Regions from separate parts of the Enterobacter sp. genome, predicted to be linked through region 2. Evidence: predicted binding sites of a transcription regulator. Region 2 holds the regulator's gene; each other region holds the start of a gene.
What was found. Region 2 encodes Fur, which represses iron uptake genes when iron is present. Its sites were predicted from a motif close to ATAATAATGAGAACNACTATCAA; they were not measured.
Positions count from the first base shown of each region.

Region 1 (5,294 bases), on a different contig from region 2:
GCTGCTCAGGAGTCAGATCCGCCAGACGGGTCACAAACTCGGCGTTCAGCAGGCCATCGAGCGGAGTATATTTCCAGTTCTCATGCTTACGCGTCGGCAGACCAAGACGCAGCATCTGCTGCAGATGCTGCTGCGCCTGCGCCGAGCGCGTGCCGCCCTGGGCTTCAAACAGCCGGTGCCACTGCTGGAGCGCATTACTGCTGTTCTGTAAGCCAGCCATAGCCCTGCTCCTCCAGTTGTTTAACCAGCGTGAAATCACCGGATTTGACAATACGCCCCTGATAAAGCACGTGAACGTAATCCGGCTTGATGTAGTCCAGAATGCGCTGATAGTGGGTGACGATGATGAATGAACGCTTGCCGTCGCGCAGGGAGTTCACTCCGTCAGCGACAATCTTCAGGGCGTCGATGTCCAGACCGGAGTCGGTCTCATCCAGTATGCACAGCTCAGGCTCCAGCACAGCCATCTGCAGAATGTCGTTACGCTTTTTCTCGCCGCCGGAAAAACCGACGTTCACCGAGCGGGTCAGCAGATCTTCCGGCATTTTCAGCAGCTTGATCTTCTCTTCCATCAGGTCCTGGAAGTCGAAGCGGTCCAGCGCCTCCAGGCCACGGTATTTGCGCACCGCGTTGAGCGCAGTTTGCAGGAAGAACTGATTACTGACGCCCGGAATTTCGACGGGGTACTGGAAGGCCATAAAAATGCCCTCTCCCGCACGATCTTCCGGCGACATCTCCAGCAGATTTTTGCCGTTAAACTCGACCGAGCCGTGGGTCACTTCATAATCTTCGCGTCCGGCCAGCGTCGCAGAAAGCGTACTTTTCCCCGAACCGTTCGGCCCCATGATGGCGTGGACTTCGCCCGGTTTGACGTCAAAATTGAGGCCACGCAGGATGGCTTTGTCTTCTACGCTGACCTGTAAATCTTTAATGCTTAACATGTGCTTTCCTTAACCGACGCTGTGTTCAAGACTAATGGCGAGGAGTTTCTGGGCTTCAACGGCAAATTCCAGCGGCAGTTCAGAGAACACGTCCTTACAGAAGCCGTTAACGATCATCGAGATGGCGTCTTCTTCGCTGATCCCGCGCTGCAGGCAATAGAAGAGCTGATCTTCCCCAATCCGTGACGTCGTCGCCTCGTGCTCAAGCTGGGCCGTATTGTTGCGGCACTCAACGTACGGGAAGGTATGCGCCCCGCAGTCTGCGCCAATCAGCATCGAGTCACACTGGGTAAAGTTTCGTGCATTGGTGGCCGTCGGCATGATTTTCACCAGCCCGCGATAGCTGTTCTGGCTGTGCCCGGCAGAGATCCCTTTCGAGATGATGGTTGACCTGGTGTTTTTACCAATGTGAATCATCTTGGTGCCGGTATCCGCCTGCTGATGGCCGCTGGTGAGCGCCACCGAGTAAAACTCGCCTATGGAGTTATCGCCGCGCAGGATACAGCTCGGGTATTTCCAGGTGATGGCCGAGCCGGTTTCGGACTGGGTCCACGACATCTTGCTGTTTTCGCCTTCGCACAGCGCACGCTTGGTTACGAAGTTCAGGATGCCGCCGGTATTGCCGTCGCCCGGGAACCAGTTTTGCACCGTCGAGTATTTCACCTCGGCGTCTTTATGAATAATGACCTCCACCACCGCCGCGTGCAGCTGATAGCTGTCGCGGACCGGGGCAGAGCATCCTTCGATGTAGCTGACGTAGCTGCCTTCATCCGCGACCAGGATCGTGCGTTCGAACTGACCGGTTTTTTCGGCATTGATGCGGAAATAGGTGGAAAGCTCCATCGGACAGCGCACGCCTTTCGGCACGTAAATAAAGGTGCCGTCCGAGGTAACCGCCGCGTTGAGCGCCGCAAAGAAGTTGTCGTTAGAGGGCACCACGGTCCCAATGTACTTTTTCACCAGTTCCGGATGATCGTGAATCGCTTCGCCGAAGGAGCAGAAAATGATCCCCTGCTCTGCCAGCTTCTCGCGGTAGGTGGTCGCCACCGAGACGGAGTCGAAAATGGCATCCACCGCCACCTCTTTACCCTCACGCACGGGCACGCCCAGCTGGTTAAAAGCTTCTTCCACCTCTTTGCTGAGGAAGCTGTTTTCCGCGCCGGTTTGCTGTACCGCGCCGGGCTGTGAGGCGCAGGTGTCATCGCAGCTGCCGCATGAGGGCGCGGAGTAGTAGCTATAGTCTTGATAGTTCAGCTTGTCATAATGCGCTTTCAGCCAGTGCGGCTCTTCCATCTCCAGCCAGGCGCGGAATGCGCTCAGACGAAACTCCAGCATCCACTCGGGCTCGTTACGTTTCGCCGAGATCGCCCGCACGACATCTTCGTTAATGCCTTTTGCCAGCTCATCGGTCTGCAGCTGGGTGAAGAACCCCTCTTTATAGTTGAGGTGCCCACCGCTCCAGGTATTTACTTCACTCGTTGCTTCAGTATTACGAGACATAGTACCGCCTATACCCCAAAGCTTTCGCCGCAGCCGCATTCGTTCTGGGCTTTCGGGTTATGAAATTTGAATAACTGGTTTAAGCCTTCGCGGACGTAGTCCACCTCGGTGCCGTCAATAAACGGCATAGCCTGCAGCGCAACGTACAATTTCGCACCGTCAGTCTCGAACACCAGGTCATCTTTTTCGGGTTCGGTGACGGTATCGAGCACGTAGCCGAAACCTGCGCAACCTGTCTGTTTGACACCTAAACGCACGCCGAGGATCTCGGGCTTTTTCGCCACCAGCTCGTGAATATGTGCCGCCGCCGCCGGCGTGAGCGTTAAACCGCGCCAGGCGAAATCGGCAGGATTAAAGGTTTCTGAATGCAGTTCCATAGGTCCACCTCATCTGATAAGCCATCAGGGCATAACACCATGTTAGTGATAACGATTATCACTTCAACCCTCTGTCAGCAGGGGCATTCGGCTAAACCGCCCTTTTTGCCTACTTTTATTAAGCATAGACCCTGTGAGAGGATGCAGTCAGGATGGATGTATTTGTTCAATGCATTGATTAATAATGCATTTCGTCGCAACGTTTATAACGCAGAGGAGAAAAGTAAAATATGCATCGGAAATGCCTATTTTTGAGATAGCTTTTGCTCAGAAAATGACAAAAACAAAAAAGGCCCTTAAGGCCTCAGACAATCAGTGATGAAATGAGACAGCAAACCCCTGTTCACGCCAGTGGTCGAGCTGTTCCTGCTGGCGAGGCGTTGGGGATTTTCCCGTCCAGACGAATATTTTTTGTCCCGGGAAGAGTTCAGGGCGCGGCGAATCAATAGGTTCCGCCAGGACGTCTATGTGCCAGCCCTTCTGCGATAAGCGCGCGGCTTCCAGCCACAGGTGGGTGCGGTCATCGCATTCCCAGCCAATAAGAAGCGCGTCTTTACCGGCTTTTTTGCGGGATTCCGCCAGGCTTGCTGTCGCGAATTCGATCAGGACGCCGTCAAACAGGCTCGCCATGTGACGCACGGTGTTTTGATCCTGATTCATGCGCTGCCGGACGGGAGAGAGAATATTGTCAATCAACGCATCTATCGCGTGATCGCGGCGGAATTCGCCGATTTTGGCGCGCAGCTTTGCCGGGCTGGCATAGCGCAGAACGGTCATCATCTCTTCCTGGAACGAGACCCAGTTGCCCTGAGTCAATACTTCTTTGTTTTCCAGCAAGGCTTTAACTTTTCCGACCGAGACGCCGCTTTTCATCAGGCGTTTGATCTCTTCAATACGCAGGATATCTTCATCGTCAAACTGACGATGGCCCCCTTCGCTGCGCTGCGGCTTCAACAATCCATAACGGCGCTGCCAGGCACGCAGCGTAACGGGGTTGATACCGCATCGTTCGGCCACTTCGCCGATACTGTAATAGGCCATTAACTCCCTCACGCTCAGAACTTCCATACCTAACTGCACCAACCTTATCAGATTGTACACACCATTTGTATAACTAAGACCGCATTTTGAACGGGTGAACGGGCTGCTCCTCCGTTCACCTGTTAATACATTGTTGTATAAAATTTGCCGTTCGTACAGCTAACTCTGTCCGATTGTGTACAGCTTTATCAGAACTCGAATTTTTTCTCCGGCCACGCTATAGCCGGAATACCGCCGTGTCGCGGGCTGGCAAAAAGATGTCCCTGGAACTGGGAAATACCCGCGGATTCCAGCCACATCCACTCTTCAGCCTTCTCTACTCCTACCGCGCAGAACTGGATCTCAAGCGAGGAACAGCATTTGATAATCGCCTGAATAATGGCCTGTCGGGGGCCACTTTTATGCACGTTCGCCACCAGATCGCGATTAATCTTAATTCTGTCAGGCTGGAAGTGGGCCAGCAGCTGCAGCCCGGCAAAACCGGCGCCAAAGTGATCGATCGTCACGCTGATACCCGCGCTTTTTAACTGCCTGACCGAATCCGTGAAGTCATCAAAACGGGAAATGGCTTCGCTCTCGGTGAACTCAACCACGATTTGCTCGGGTACAAACCCATTTGCTTCAATCGCGGTGAGCAGAAAGTCCACGGCGTTGGGAATGTTAACCAGCGTCATAGGCAGCAGGTTCAGGGATAACGTCTGGTCCTGTAACCCCAGCGCGCTGGCCATGGAGAGCGCCACCTGCTTGCTTTGCAAATCAGACGCGTACACTTCCTCATTCGGAAGGCTGGCGAAATAAGCCCCTGGCGAGTCGCCGGACGGGGTGCGCAAAAGCGCCTCCCAGGAGACAACCTGCTGCATAAACGGATCGACTATCGGCTGGAACGCGAAGCTGCAATCCGCCCCTTTCGCGACTACCTCAGGCTGCCCGGACAAGTGTGTTTCTTCGCGAACGAATTCCCATGAATCCGCAGGCGGCAGTTCAAAATAGTTCGCTTTTTCCGTGGCCTCGACAAAGGTGCGGAAAAACTGCAGAGGGCGATCGTTATAGGCTAGCTGATAGCGTGTCGTACCCTTATTGAGCACCTGCTGCAGCACTTCGTCCCTGTCGAAGTGGCGCAAATCAAAAAGCTCCATACCCACGTTGCCAAAACGCCGGACAGGCCCGTGATCGCGCATTAACTCGACCACGTTATGGTGGCGCGGATCGTTGCAGATCTGCTCATAGATAGCAGAGACGTGTTCCACTGGCCCTTCAAGCAGCTGAAAAAAATGAGTGCCGTTAAACAGCAGGATCCCCGTGACGTTGGATTGCCGGTTTTTACTATTTGCTGCAGCGACCATGGCTTCCAGCGCTTTCACTGGAACGTCCTCGCAGATATGGCTGCGGTAAATGATGGTTGTGAGCATGCGATTCCTGGGGTTAGGGTTTTGGC
Region 1 covers NZ_CDRQYH010000037.1:28,795-34,088, reverse strand. The annotation lists gene sufD (Fe-S cluster assembly protein SufD) at 1-220, opposite strand, end outside; gene sufC (Fe-S cluster assembly ATPase SufC) at 195-941, opposite strand; gene sufB (Fe-S cluster assembly protein SufB) at 951-2,441, opposite strand; gene sufA (Fe-S cluster assembly scaffold SufA) at 2,450-2,818, opposite strand; gene ACWYRJ_RS12785 (MerR family transcriptional regulator) at 3,131-3,859, opposite strand; gene ACWYRJ_RS12780 (diguanylate phosphodiesterase) at 4,048-5,268, opposite strand.
Region 1: sufA (Fe-S cluster assembly scaffold SufA) is a predicted target of Fur. The motif match lies at 2,858-2,880, and genes of this name have one in related genera.

Region 2 (5,294 bases):
AGCAAAGATCCTGCGGATGGCCGCAAGGTGAAAGGCGTTATCCACTGGGTGAGCGCATCCCACGCGCTGCCGGTAGAAATTCGTCTGTACGATCGTCTGTTCAGCGTGCCTAACCCTGGTGCTGCGGAAGACTTCCTGGCGACCATCAACCCGGAATCTCTGGTGATCAAGCAGGGTTATGCGGAGCCTTCTCTGAAAAACGCTGAAGCAGGCAAAGCGTTCCAGTTCGAACGTGAAGGTTACTTCTGCCTGGACAGCCGTCACAGCACGGCAGAAAAACCGGTATTTAACCGTACCGTAGGTCTGCGTGATACCTGGACGAAGATCGGCGAATAATATTGCTGGTCTGGTCAATGAGAGACAAACGCCGCACTATGCGGCGTTTTTTTATTTAACGATCAGGGTATTAAGCCAGGGCCTAAAAAGGTGTGATAAAAATATCAGGTCAATGAGGTGCTACTTATTTTTCAAAAAAAATTTTGTGTCATTAGGAAAAACAAAAAGGTTATAAGAAAGGGAAGATGTTTCTCGTCTAGCCACTGAAATACTTGAAAATTCCCCGCCATTCCTCGCCTCCCTGCAAATGTTACAAAGCACTACTAATTATGTGCACTTCGTCATAATCCTGACTTTTGTCCGCTAAAAAGCATTGATAATTCGCGTCGCGAAAAATAACCTAACGACGGTATTTAATTCGAGGGTATTTAAAACTACCCCTGACCATTTGGTCTTTTTTATTTACGCCGTTTCAGGCGTTTTAATTCGTCAAAGAGGAATAATCTATGCGTACGTTCAGTGGCAAACGTAGTGCGCTGGCGCTGGCTATTGCCGGTGTGACAGCAATGTCGGGCCTGGTGGTGACACCAGAGGCGAAAGCGGCGGGCTTCATCGACGATTCTACCCTCACGGGCGGTATCTATTACTGGCAGCGTGAACGTGACCGTAAAGACGTCACCGAAGACAAATACAAAACCAACCTTTCTCATTCCACCTGGAACGCCAACCTGGACTTCCAGTCAGGCTATGCCGCGGATATGTTCGGTCTGGATATTGCTGCGTTTACCGCGATTGAAATGGCGGAAAACGGCGACAGCGCCCACCCGAACGAAATTGCCTTCTCCTCCAGCAATAAAGCGTATAAAGAAGACTGGTCCGGGGATAAGAGCGGCATCAGCCTTTACAAAGCCGCTGCAAAATTTAAATACGGTCCGGTATGGGCGCGCGGTGGTTATATTCAGCCAACTGGCCAGACCCTGTTAGCACCGCACTGGAGTTTTATGCCGGGTACCTATCAGGGTGCGGAAGCCGGGGCGAACTTTGACTACGGTGATGCGGGTGCGTTGAGCTTCTCCTATATGTGGACCAACGAGTACAAAGCACCCTGGCACATCGAGATGGACAAGTTCTACCAGAACGATAAGAAAACCAAAGTCGATTATCTCCACTCGCTGGGGGCGAAATACGACTTCAAAAACGATCTGGTTCTCGAAGCAGCATTTGGCCAGGCGCAAGGGTATATCGATCAGTACTTTGCCAAGGCCAGCTATAAGTTTGATGTCGCGGGTAGCCCGCTGAGTACCAGCTATCAGTTCTACGGTACGCGCGACAAAGTCAGCAACGGTGGCGTCAATGACATTTATGATGGCACCGCGTGGCTGCAGGCGCTAACCTTCGGCTATAAGGTCGGTCAGGTTGATTTACGTCTGGAAGGAACATGGGTGAAGGCGGAAGGGCAGCAGGGCTACTTCCTGCAGCGTATGACCCCGACCTATGCCTCATCCAACGGTCGTCTTGATATCTGGTGGGATAACCGCTCAGACTTCAACGCCGACGGCGAGAAAGCGGTCTTCTTCGGCGCAATGTACGACCTGAAAAACTGGAACCTGCCTGGCTGGGCGGTGGGCGCTTCTTACGCTTACGCCTGGGATGCAAAACCAGCCGATATGGCAACTCCGGACGCATACTACGATCCCAACTATCGCCTGAAAGAGTCTTCCTACAGCCTCGATGCTATCTATACCCTGCAGGATGGCCGCGCGAAAGGCACAATGTTCAAACTGCACTTCACTCAGTATGACAACCACTCCGATATCCCGAGCTACGCGGGCGGTTACGGCAACATCTTCCAGGATGAACGTGACGTGAAATTCATGGTTATCGCACCGTTCACTATCTTCTGATGAATCTTCCGGCGGGTTAGATCCCGCCGGACCGGAGACTGCATATGATGAAAAAAATCGTAATCGTCGCGTTGCTGGCATCAGGGCTGGTGGCGTGTGCTCAGAGTGAGGCACCGAAAGAAGATTCCCGGCTGAAGGAGGCCTATAGCGCCTGTATTAATACAGCAGAAGGATCGCCGGAGAAAATTGAAGCCTGTCAGAGCGTTTTGAACGTGCTGAAGAAAGAGAAAGCGCATGAGCAGTTTGCGACGCGGGAGAATGTCCGCGTGATGGATTACCAGGCCTGTATCCAGGCGCGTAAAACCGGTAACGATCAGGAAGTGACCAAGCGTTGCGATAAGATCTGGAACGAGATACGCAACAATAATAAATAAGTTGCTTTACGCCCGGTGGCGCTGCGCTTACCGGGCTTTTTTCTGGCAAAAAAAAGCCAACCTTTCGGCTGGCTCAGAGTATGAACACTTGATTATTTTGCGTCGTGCGCGTGGTCATCTTCGCGGCAGTCGCCTTCAGCACAGTGACCGTAAAGATACAGGCTGTGGTTGGTCAGGCGGATACCGTGACGCGCGGCGATTTCACGCTGGCGCGCTTCGATGGAATCATCGCTGAATTCAATGACCTTGCCGCAGTCGAGGCAGATCAGATGATCGTGGTGCTGCTGCTGGGTCAGTTCGAAAACAGATTTACCGCCTTCGAAATTATGACGGGTGACAATGCCCGCGTCATCAAACTGGTTCAGCACGCGATAGACGGTAGCCAGCCCAATCTCTTCACCCATGTCGATAAGACGTTTATAAAGGTCTTCCGCACTGACATGGTGATTGTCTGGACCCTGAAGCACTTCGAGGATTTTTAACCGAGGAAGCGTAACTTTCAGGCCAGCCTTCTTTAATGCGGTATTGTTGTCAGTCATGCGGAATCTGTCCTGTTGCTAAACGATTCACTTCTGTAGGAAGTGACAGAAAATGCACCTGGGATAATGCGTCTCATTATAGAACTGCCATGGCTAAATGAAAACTGCAAGTCTCAGGCAAAATATGCTTATAAAAATGGGGTATCACCAACAAACTTGCTCTATGGAAAACCACATTTTATCAGGGAGACATTGTACAGGTCTGGGCGAAAAAGTTAAAAGATTGTAGCGATTAATTTAATCGGTTTGACCTGGGGCATGGGCGCAACCGCAGTTGCGCCGCGATAAAATCAGGCGTTCAGAATATCATCAAGGTGCAGTTCTTCACGGATCTGCTTCACCCACTTCTCAACGCGCTCGGCGGTCAGTTCTGGCTGACGGTCTTCGTCGATGGCCAGACCCACGAAATGATCGTCATCGGCCAGGCCTTTAGACGCTTCGAAGTGGTAACCAGCGGTCGGCCAGTGGCCTACGATAACCGCGCCATTCGGCTCAATGATGTCGCGGATGGTACCCAGCGCGTCACAGAAATACTCAGCGTAGTCTTCCTGGTCACCGCAGCCAAACAGGGCAACCAGCTTACCGTTGAAGTCCACTTCTTCCAGCGTCGGGAAGAAATCATCCCAGTCGCATTGGGCTTCACCGTAGTACCAGGTTGGGATACCCAGCAGCAGAATGTCATAGCCTTCCAGATCTTCTTTGCTGCTCTTGGCAATGTCATGCACATCAGCAACGTCTTTACCGAGCTGTTTTTGAATGTTTTTTGCGATATTTTCGGTATTGCCGGTATCACTGCCAAAGAAAATGCCGATGATTGCCATGAGTAAAATAACCTCTTGAAACTTAATAGTATGGTGGCGCAATTCGGCCACGGATAAGGGCAATAATAGCAGAACTGGCAACCCTGCGGAAACAGCTATCGCGCAGGACTGCACTCTGTGCTACATGAAAAGGGTAATAAAGGGGATTTTCAGACTTATGCCTGGCTGCGTAACGCCTCAAGCTGGGCGATTAACATCTCTTCAATGAGCTCGCTTCGGCTGATATTTCGCGCGTCAGCCAGCTCGTTCAGCGCATCGACGGCGTCGGCGTTAAGCTTCAGTTCGACACGCTTAAGCCCGCGATTTTTATCGCGTTTAAGCTGATTGCGTTTATTGATACGCAGCTGTTCATCGCGCGAAAGCGGATTCGTCTTCGGTCGTCCCGGGCGACGCTCATTCGCGAACAGATCTAGTGTCGTACGGTCCGTTTGTTCTTTGGCCATGATTCTGAGACTTCGGGGGAAACACGCCGCCCTGCTAATGCCCGGGCGATAAGCGCGCCATCATACATCACCAAAAACGGCACGCCAACGACTGGAAGCCCGCAGCCTTCCAGTCGCTTTCTTTTTAATCAATTTGTCGTATCAGCGAGATAGCGGCGAATGGCGCGCAGCACAGCATCGGGTTTTTCTGCATGCACCCAGTGTCCGGCACCGGCAATCACGTGGGCGCGAGCCTGCGGGAATTGGGCCAGCAGCGTGTCGCGGTACGCGTCGGTAACGTAAGGAGAGTTACCGCCGCGAATAAAGAGGGTAGGGTGTGGCCAGGCGGGGACGGTTTCCCAGCCCACGATGTTATTGTACTGATTCCAGAGCACCGGCACGTTAAAACGCCATTGGCCGTCAACAAACGACTTCAGCAGGAACTGGACGACGCCTTCTTCATCAAGATGCTCACGCATGACGGCAGCCGCCTGTTGGCGAGTCGCGACGCCCGCTTCGGTGACCGCATTGATGGCGGCAAAAATTTCGTCGTGGCGGCGGACGTCGTAATCCACGGGCGCAACATCAATTACAACCAGGCCGTTAATACGCTCCGGGGCCAGTGCCGTCAGGGCCATCACCGCTTTGCCACCCATTGAATGCCCGATGAGGGTCACCTTTTGCAGGTCGTTGGCATCCAGCGTATCCAGCAGATCCTGCGCCATCGCCGCGTAGGTCATCTCGTCGGATCGGCCGGAAAGACCGTGATTGCGCATATCGACCTGTAAAATATCGTGGTCAGTAACCAGATCGCGCGCCAGCACGCCCAGGTTATCCAGGCTGCCAAAAAGCCCGTGAACCAGTACGATGGGAGAATTATTGTTCGGCGATTGTGCAGTTTGCGCTCGGGTATTCAATTTCATGGCAAAGTTCTTTTTTTACGTATGTCAGGTTAGGG
Region 2 covers NZ_CDRQYH010000078.1:837-6,130, reverse strand. The annotation lists gene glnS (glutamine--tRNA ligase) at 1-336, shown strand, start outside; gene chiP (chitoporin ChiP) at 783-2,180, shown strand; gene chiQ (ChiQ/YbfN family lipoprotein) at 2,228-2,554, shown strand; gene fur (ferric iron uptake transcriptional regulator) at 2,647-3,093, opposite strand; gene fldA (flavodoxin FldA) at 3,384-3,914, opposite strand; gene ybfE (LexA regulated protein) at 4,070-4,357, opposite strand; gene ybfF (esterase) at 4,486-5,259, opposite strand.

Region 3 (5,294 bases), on a different contig from region 2:
CATATGCCAACCCAGGCGCAGGAAGTGTACGACGTGACCGGTGCCGGTGACACGGTGATCGGCGTGCTGGCGGCGACGCTGGCAGCGGGTAATTCTCTGGAAGAGGCGTGCTACTTCGCTAACGCCGCGGCGGGCGTGGTCGTGGGTAAACTCGGGACCTCAACCGTTTCGCCAATCGAGCTGGAAAACGCGGTGCGTGGTCGCGCGGATACTGGTTTTGGCGTCATGACCGAAGACGAGCTGAAGGTAGCCGTCGCCGCCGCGCGCAAGCGTGGTGAAAAAGTGGTGATGACCAACGGCGTGTTCGACATTCTGCACGCTGGCCACGTTTCGTATCTGGCGAATGCGCGCAAGCTGGGCGATCGCCTGATTGTGGCGGTCAACAGCGATGCCTCGACGAAACGCCTGAAGGGTGAAACGCGTCCGGTGAACCCGCTCGAGCAGCGTATGATTGTGCTCGGTGCGCTGGAAGCGGTGGACTGGGTGGTGTCGTTTGAAGAAGATACCCCGCAGCACCTGATTGCCGGCATTCTGCCGGACCTGCTGGTGAAAGGCGGCGATTACAAGCCGGAGCAAATCGCGGGCAGCGAAGAAGTCTGGGCCAACGGCGGCGAGGTGATGGTGCTCAACTTTGAGGACGGGTGCTCAACCACCAACATCATCAAGAAGATTCAGAAAGACAGTAAGTAAAAAAACGGGCCGTTTGGCCCGTTTTTTTTCACCCTCTCCCTGTGGGAGAGGGCTGGGGTGAGGGCATCAGGCCGCACTTACTCCTGGTCATCCACCGGCGGAATGGCCGGTGCCGGCTTCACTTCTTCCGGCGCATTGCGGTTTTCCAGCTCGGTCAGACGCTGTTCCAGCAGCGCCAGCTTCTCGCGGGTGCGCAGCAGAACCTGGGTCTGCACGTCAAACTCTTCGCGACTGACTAAATCAAGGCGAACCAACTGCGCCTGCAGCGTCTGGCGGATTTTCTTTTCTACGTCATCACCAAATTCACGAATGCCTTTTGGCATAGATTCATGAACCTGACGCGCGATCTGCTCAATTTTTTTCGGGTCAATCATTGTCGTTTCCCTTGATGGAAAGGTGTTAGTGTCCATTGTAGCGCGTCATGCCCGGGGTAAACAAAATTGTTTGATGCTTATGCATTGCCCAGGATAATCAATAGCGTTATAGTTATCTCGCTTATTCTCAGGGCGGGGCGAAATTCCCCACCGGCGGTAAATCAGCGTGACGCTGAAAGCCCGCGAGCGCTTTGGGTGAATACTCAAAGGTCAGCAGATCCGGTGTAATTCCGGGGCCGACGGTTAGAGTCCGGATGGGAGAGAGTAACGATCAAGTCGGGCATGGGCCCGCTCACGTTATCTTTTTGCCGCTTATACGGCGCTCCTAAGACTGCCCTGATTCTGGTAACCATAATGTTAATGAGGTTTTTTTACCATGAATCAGACGCTACTTTCCTCTTTTGGCACTTCAACTCAACGTGTTGAACATGCACTGGATGCACTGCGCGAAGGCCGCGGTGTGATGGTGCTTGACAATGAAAACCGTGAAAACGAAGGCGATATGATTTTCGCCGCCGAAAACATGACCGTTGAACAGATGGCGCTGACCATCCGTCACGGCAGCGGCATCGTATGCCTGTGTATTACTGAAGATCGTCGTAAGCAGCTCGAGCTGCCGATGATGGTCGAAAACAACACCAGCGCCTTTGGTACCGGTTTTACCGTGACCATTGAAGCGGCGCATGGCGTGACCACCGGTGTGTCTGCGGCTGACCGTCTGACTACCGTACGTACCGCCATTGCTGATGATGCGAAGCCATCCGATCTGCATCGTCCAGGCCACGTCTTCCCGCTGCGCGCGCAGGCGGGCGGCGTGTTGACCCGCGGCGGTCACACCGAAGCGACGATCGACCTGGTGACGCTGGCGGGCTTCAAACCTGCCGGTGTGCTGTGTGAACTGACCAACGATGACGGCACCATGGCGCGCGCGCCGGAGTGCATCACCTTTGCCCGTCTGCACAATATGCCGGTGGTAACGATTGAAGATCTGGTCGAGTATCGCCAGGCGCACGAGCGCAAAGCCAGCTGATAATAAAAACGCCGGGATGTCCCGGCGTTTTTTTACCCGATTCCTGCGGTCTGCAGCAGAACCAGACTTAATCCCATCACCGACATTCCGCACAGCACGCCATAGCTGGGGTTGTTGTTAGGATCGATCTCCTTCGCCAGCGGCATCAGCTCATCCACCGAAAGCGCAACCATGATCCCGGCAACCGCTGCCATAATCGCTGCCATCACTACCGGAGAGACCAGGCTACCAAGGATCAGCCAGGCCAGCACGCCGCCAAGGATTTCGGCCATCCCGGAAATACCGGCCCAGAACACCGCGGTGCGTTTCGATCCCGTTGCGGCATACACGGGTCCGGCAACGGCCAGTCCTTCAGGAATATTGTGTAAGGCGACCGCCAACGCGATGCCAAAGCCCATCTCAAGATTGCTGCTGGCCGTCACGTAGGTGGCGACGCCTTCCGGGAAGTTATGCAGGCTGATGCCAAGCGTTAACAGCACGGCGGTACGCTTGATATTGCGCGGCATGGGCGTCACGTTTTTTTGCATTAAATCCTGCGGATGGGCGTGCGGCAGCATTCGATCGAGGGCAAAGTATCCCAGCAGGCCAAAGACAAACATGCCGTAGCCCAGCAGCGGAGACATGCCTTCCGTGCCCAGCGCGGCAGGGAGCATTTCCATCAGGGAGATGAGCAACATGATCCCGGCAGCAAAGCCCAGTGAGAAGGCCAGCACGCGGTTAGAGGGCTTTTGGCCGAGCACGCCGAGAAGCGCACCGATGAAGGTCGCGGCGCCCGCCAGTATGGTCAGGATCAGAGGGACTGACATGCATTGCTCCTTATGATAATGATTCTCATTAATATAAATGATTCATTTCTGGCAAAGCGAGGGGGAAAACCCGGCTTTACACATTCCTTACATTCAAATTTCCTGATGATGATCTTCACGCTTATCTGCGTTCATCTTTGCCGGATTGCGCGTAATGTAGCACCATTAAATTGACACCTTCCGTAAGGATATCACCATGACTTCTTCACGTATGCCAGCCCTGTTTTTAGGCCACGGTAGCCCTATGAACGTTCTGGAAGACAACGTCTATACCCGCGCCTGGCGTCATCTGGGCGAGACGCTACCGCGTCCGAAAGCGATCGTGGTGGTATCTGCGCACTGGTTTACCCGTGGGACGGGCGTGACCGCCATGGAAGCGCCAAAAACCATTCATGATTTTGGCGGCTTCCCGCAGGCGCTTTACGACACGCATTATCCGGCCCCCGGCTCGCCCGAGCTGGCACAAAGGCTGGTGGATTTGCTGGCGCCTGTCCCTGTGACGCTGGATAAAGAGGCCTGGGGCTTTGACCACGGCTCCTGGGGCGTGCTTATTAAAATGTATCCTGATGCGGATATTCCGATGGTGCAGTTGAGCATCGACAGCACCAAACCGGCCGCCTGGCATCTGGAGATGGGCCGCAAGCTGGCGACCCTGCGTGATGAAGGCATCATGCTGGTGGCGAGCGGCAACGTGGTGCATAACCTGCGTACCGCACGCTGGCACGGTGAGAATACGCCCTACCCGTGGGCGACCGCCTTTAACGACTATGTTAAAGCGAACCTGACCTGGCAGGGGCCGGCTGAGGCGCATCCGCTGGTGAACTATCTGGATCATGAGGGCGGTTCGCTTTCTAACCCGACCCCGGAGCACTTCCTGCCGCTGCTGTACGTACTTGGCGCGTGGGATGGTCAGGAGCCGGTTACGATCCCGGTCGACGGTATTGAGATGGGCAGTTTGAGTATGCTATCGGTGCAGGTGGGATAATAAAAGCAAAACGGCAACGTCAGGTTGCCGTTTTTAGTCTTTCCACCCTCTCCCTGTGGAGAGGGCTGGGGTGAGGGCATCAGGCCGCAGTCTTACTCCACGAAAATGTGCGGATAGAACCGCGACAGATCCTGCGTGATCAGTGCGCGATCTTCGCGAATGCCAATTCCGGCAGGCTGATCGTTGATGAGCCAGCTGCCAATCAGCGTATAGCTGTCGCCAAATTTTGGAAGTTGATAGAACTCCTGGACGATCATCCCTTCTTCGCCGTACGGCCCTTCAACCGCTTCCAGCGTCTTGCCGTTTTCGATAATCGACACGTTCGCGCCTTCGCGGGAGAAGATCGGCTTAACGACGTACTTCTCCATTTGCGGGTAATCATCTTCTGCAAAGTACGCCGGCAGCAGGTTCGGATGGTTCGGGAACATCTCCCAGAGCATCGGCAGCAGGGCTTTGTTGGAGATAATGCTCTTCCATGCCGGCTCAAGCCAGCGCACGCCAGCATCTTCCAGCTTGGTGGAGAACATCTCGCGCAGCATGTATTCCCACGGGTAGAGCTTGAACAGGTTGCTGATCACCTGGTCCTGCATGTCCGTGAACTGACCTTTTTCACCGAGGCCAATATCCTCAATATAGAGGAACTCGGTCGCCACCTCCGCTTCAGCGGCGCAATCCTGCAGATACTGAACCGTGCCACGGTCTTCTTCCGTGTCGCGGCAGCAGGCGAGATGCAGCAGGTTGAAGCCAAACTGCTCGCGCAGCTCGGCGAAGCGCTCGATCAGCTTTTCCTGCAGGCTGTTGAACTGGTCGCTGCCCTCCGGCAGGTTTCCGGCATTGGCCTGGTCTTCCAGCCAAATCCACTGAAAGAACGCCGCTTCGTACAGGGACGTTGGGGTATCGGCGTTGTTTTCCAGCAGCTTCGGTTCACCTTTGCCGTCCCACGCCAGATCCAGGCGAGAGTAAAGCGAAGGCTGATTCGTTTTCCACGACTGGCGGACAAAGCTCCAGGTGTGCTTTGGAATGCGGAACTTTGCCATCAGCTCGTCGCTGTCGATGACTTTTTCAACCACCTTCAGGCACATCTGATGCAGCTCGGCCGTTACCTCTTCCAGCTTCTCAACCTGGGCCAGCGTGAGCTTGTAATAGGCGTCTTCACACCAGTACGGCTCGCCGTACATGGTGTGGAAGTTAAAACCGTACTCGGTGGCTTTTTCGCGCCAGTCCGGGCGCTCGGTGATACTGACTCGTTCCATGATCAGCCGCCCATAGAGCGAGTAGATGAGGTGCCTGTCGCGCTGCGCTGCATGCTGGTCTGCTTCGCCACAGACTCACCGAACCCGCCACGGGTGATGGTGCTGGTGGTCGCAGGCTTCGGCGCCATCGCCGTTTTCGGTACGGTCACGGTGCGG
Region 3 covers NZ_CDRQYH010000011.1:28,295-33,588, reverse strand. The annotation lists gene hldE (bifunctional D-glycero-beta-D-manno-heptose-7-phosphate kinase/D-glycero-beta-D-manno-heptose 1-phosphate adenylyltransferase HldE) at 1-690, shown strand, start outside; gene ubiK (ubiquinone biosynthesis accessory factor UbiK) at 768-1,064, opposite strand; FMN riboswitch at 1,184-1,334, shown strand; gene ribB (3,4-dihydroxy-2-butanone-4-phosphate synthase) at 1,441-2,094, shown strand; gene zupT (zinc transporter ZupT) at 2,127-2,900, opposite strand; gene ygiD (4,5-DOPA-extradiol-dioxygenase) at 3,097-3,885, shown strand; gene ACWYRJ_RS05595 (glutathionylspermidine synthase family protein) at 3,978-5,138, opposite strand; gene ACWYRJ_RS05590 (DUF1190 family protein) at 5,141-5,294, opposite strand, start outside.
Region 3: zupT (zinc transporter ZupT) is a predicted target of Fur. The motif match lies at 2,913-2,935, and genes of this name have one in related genera.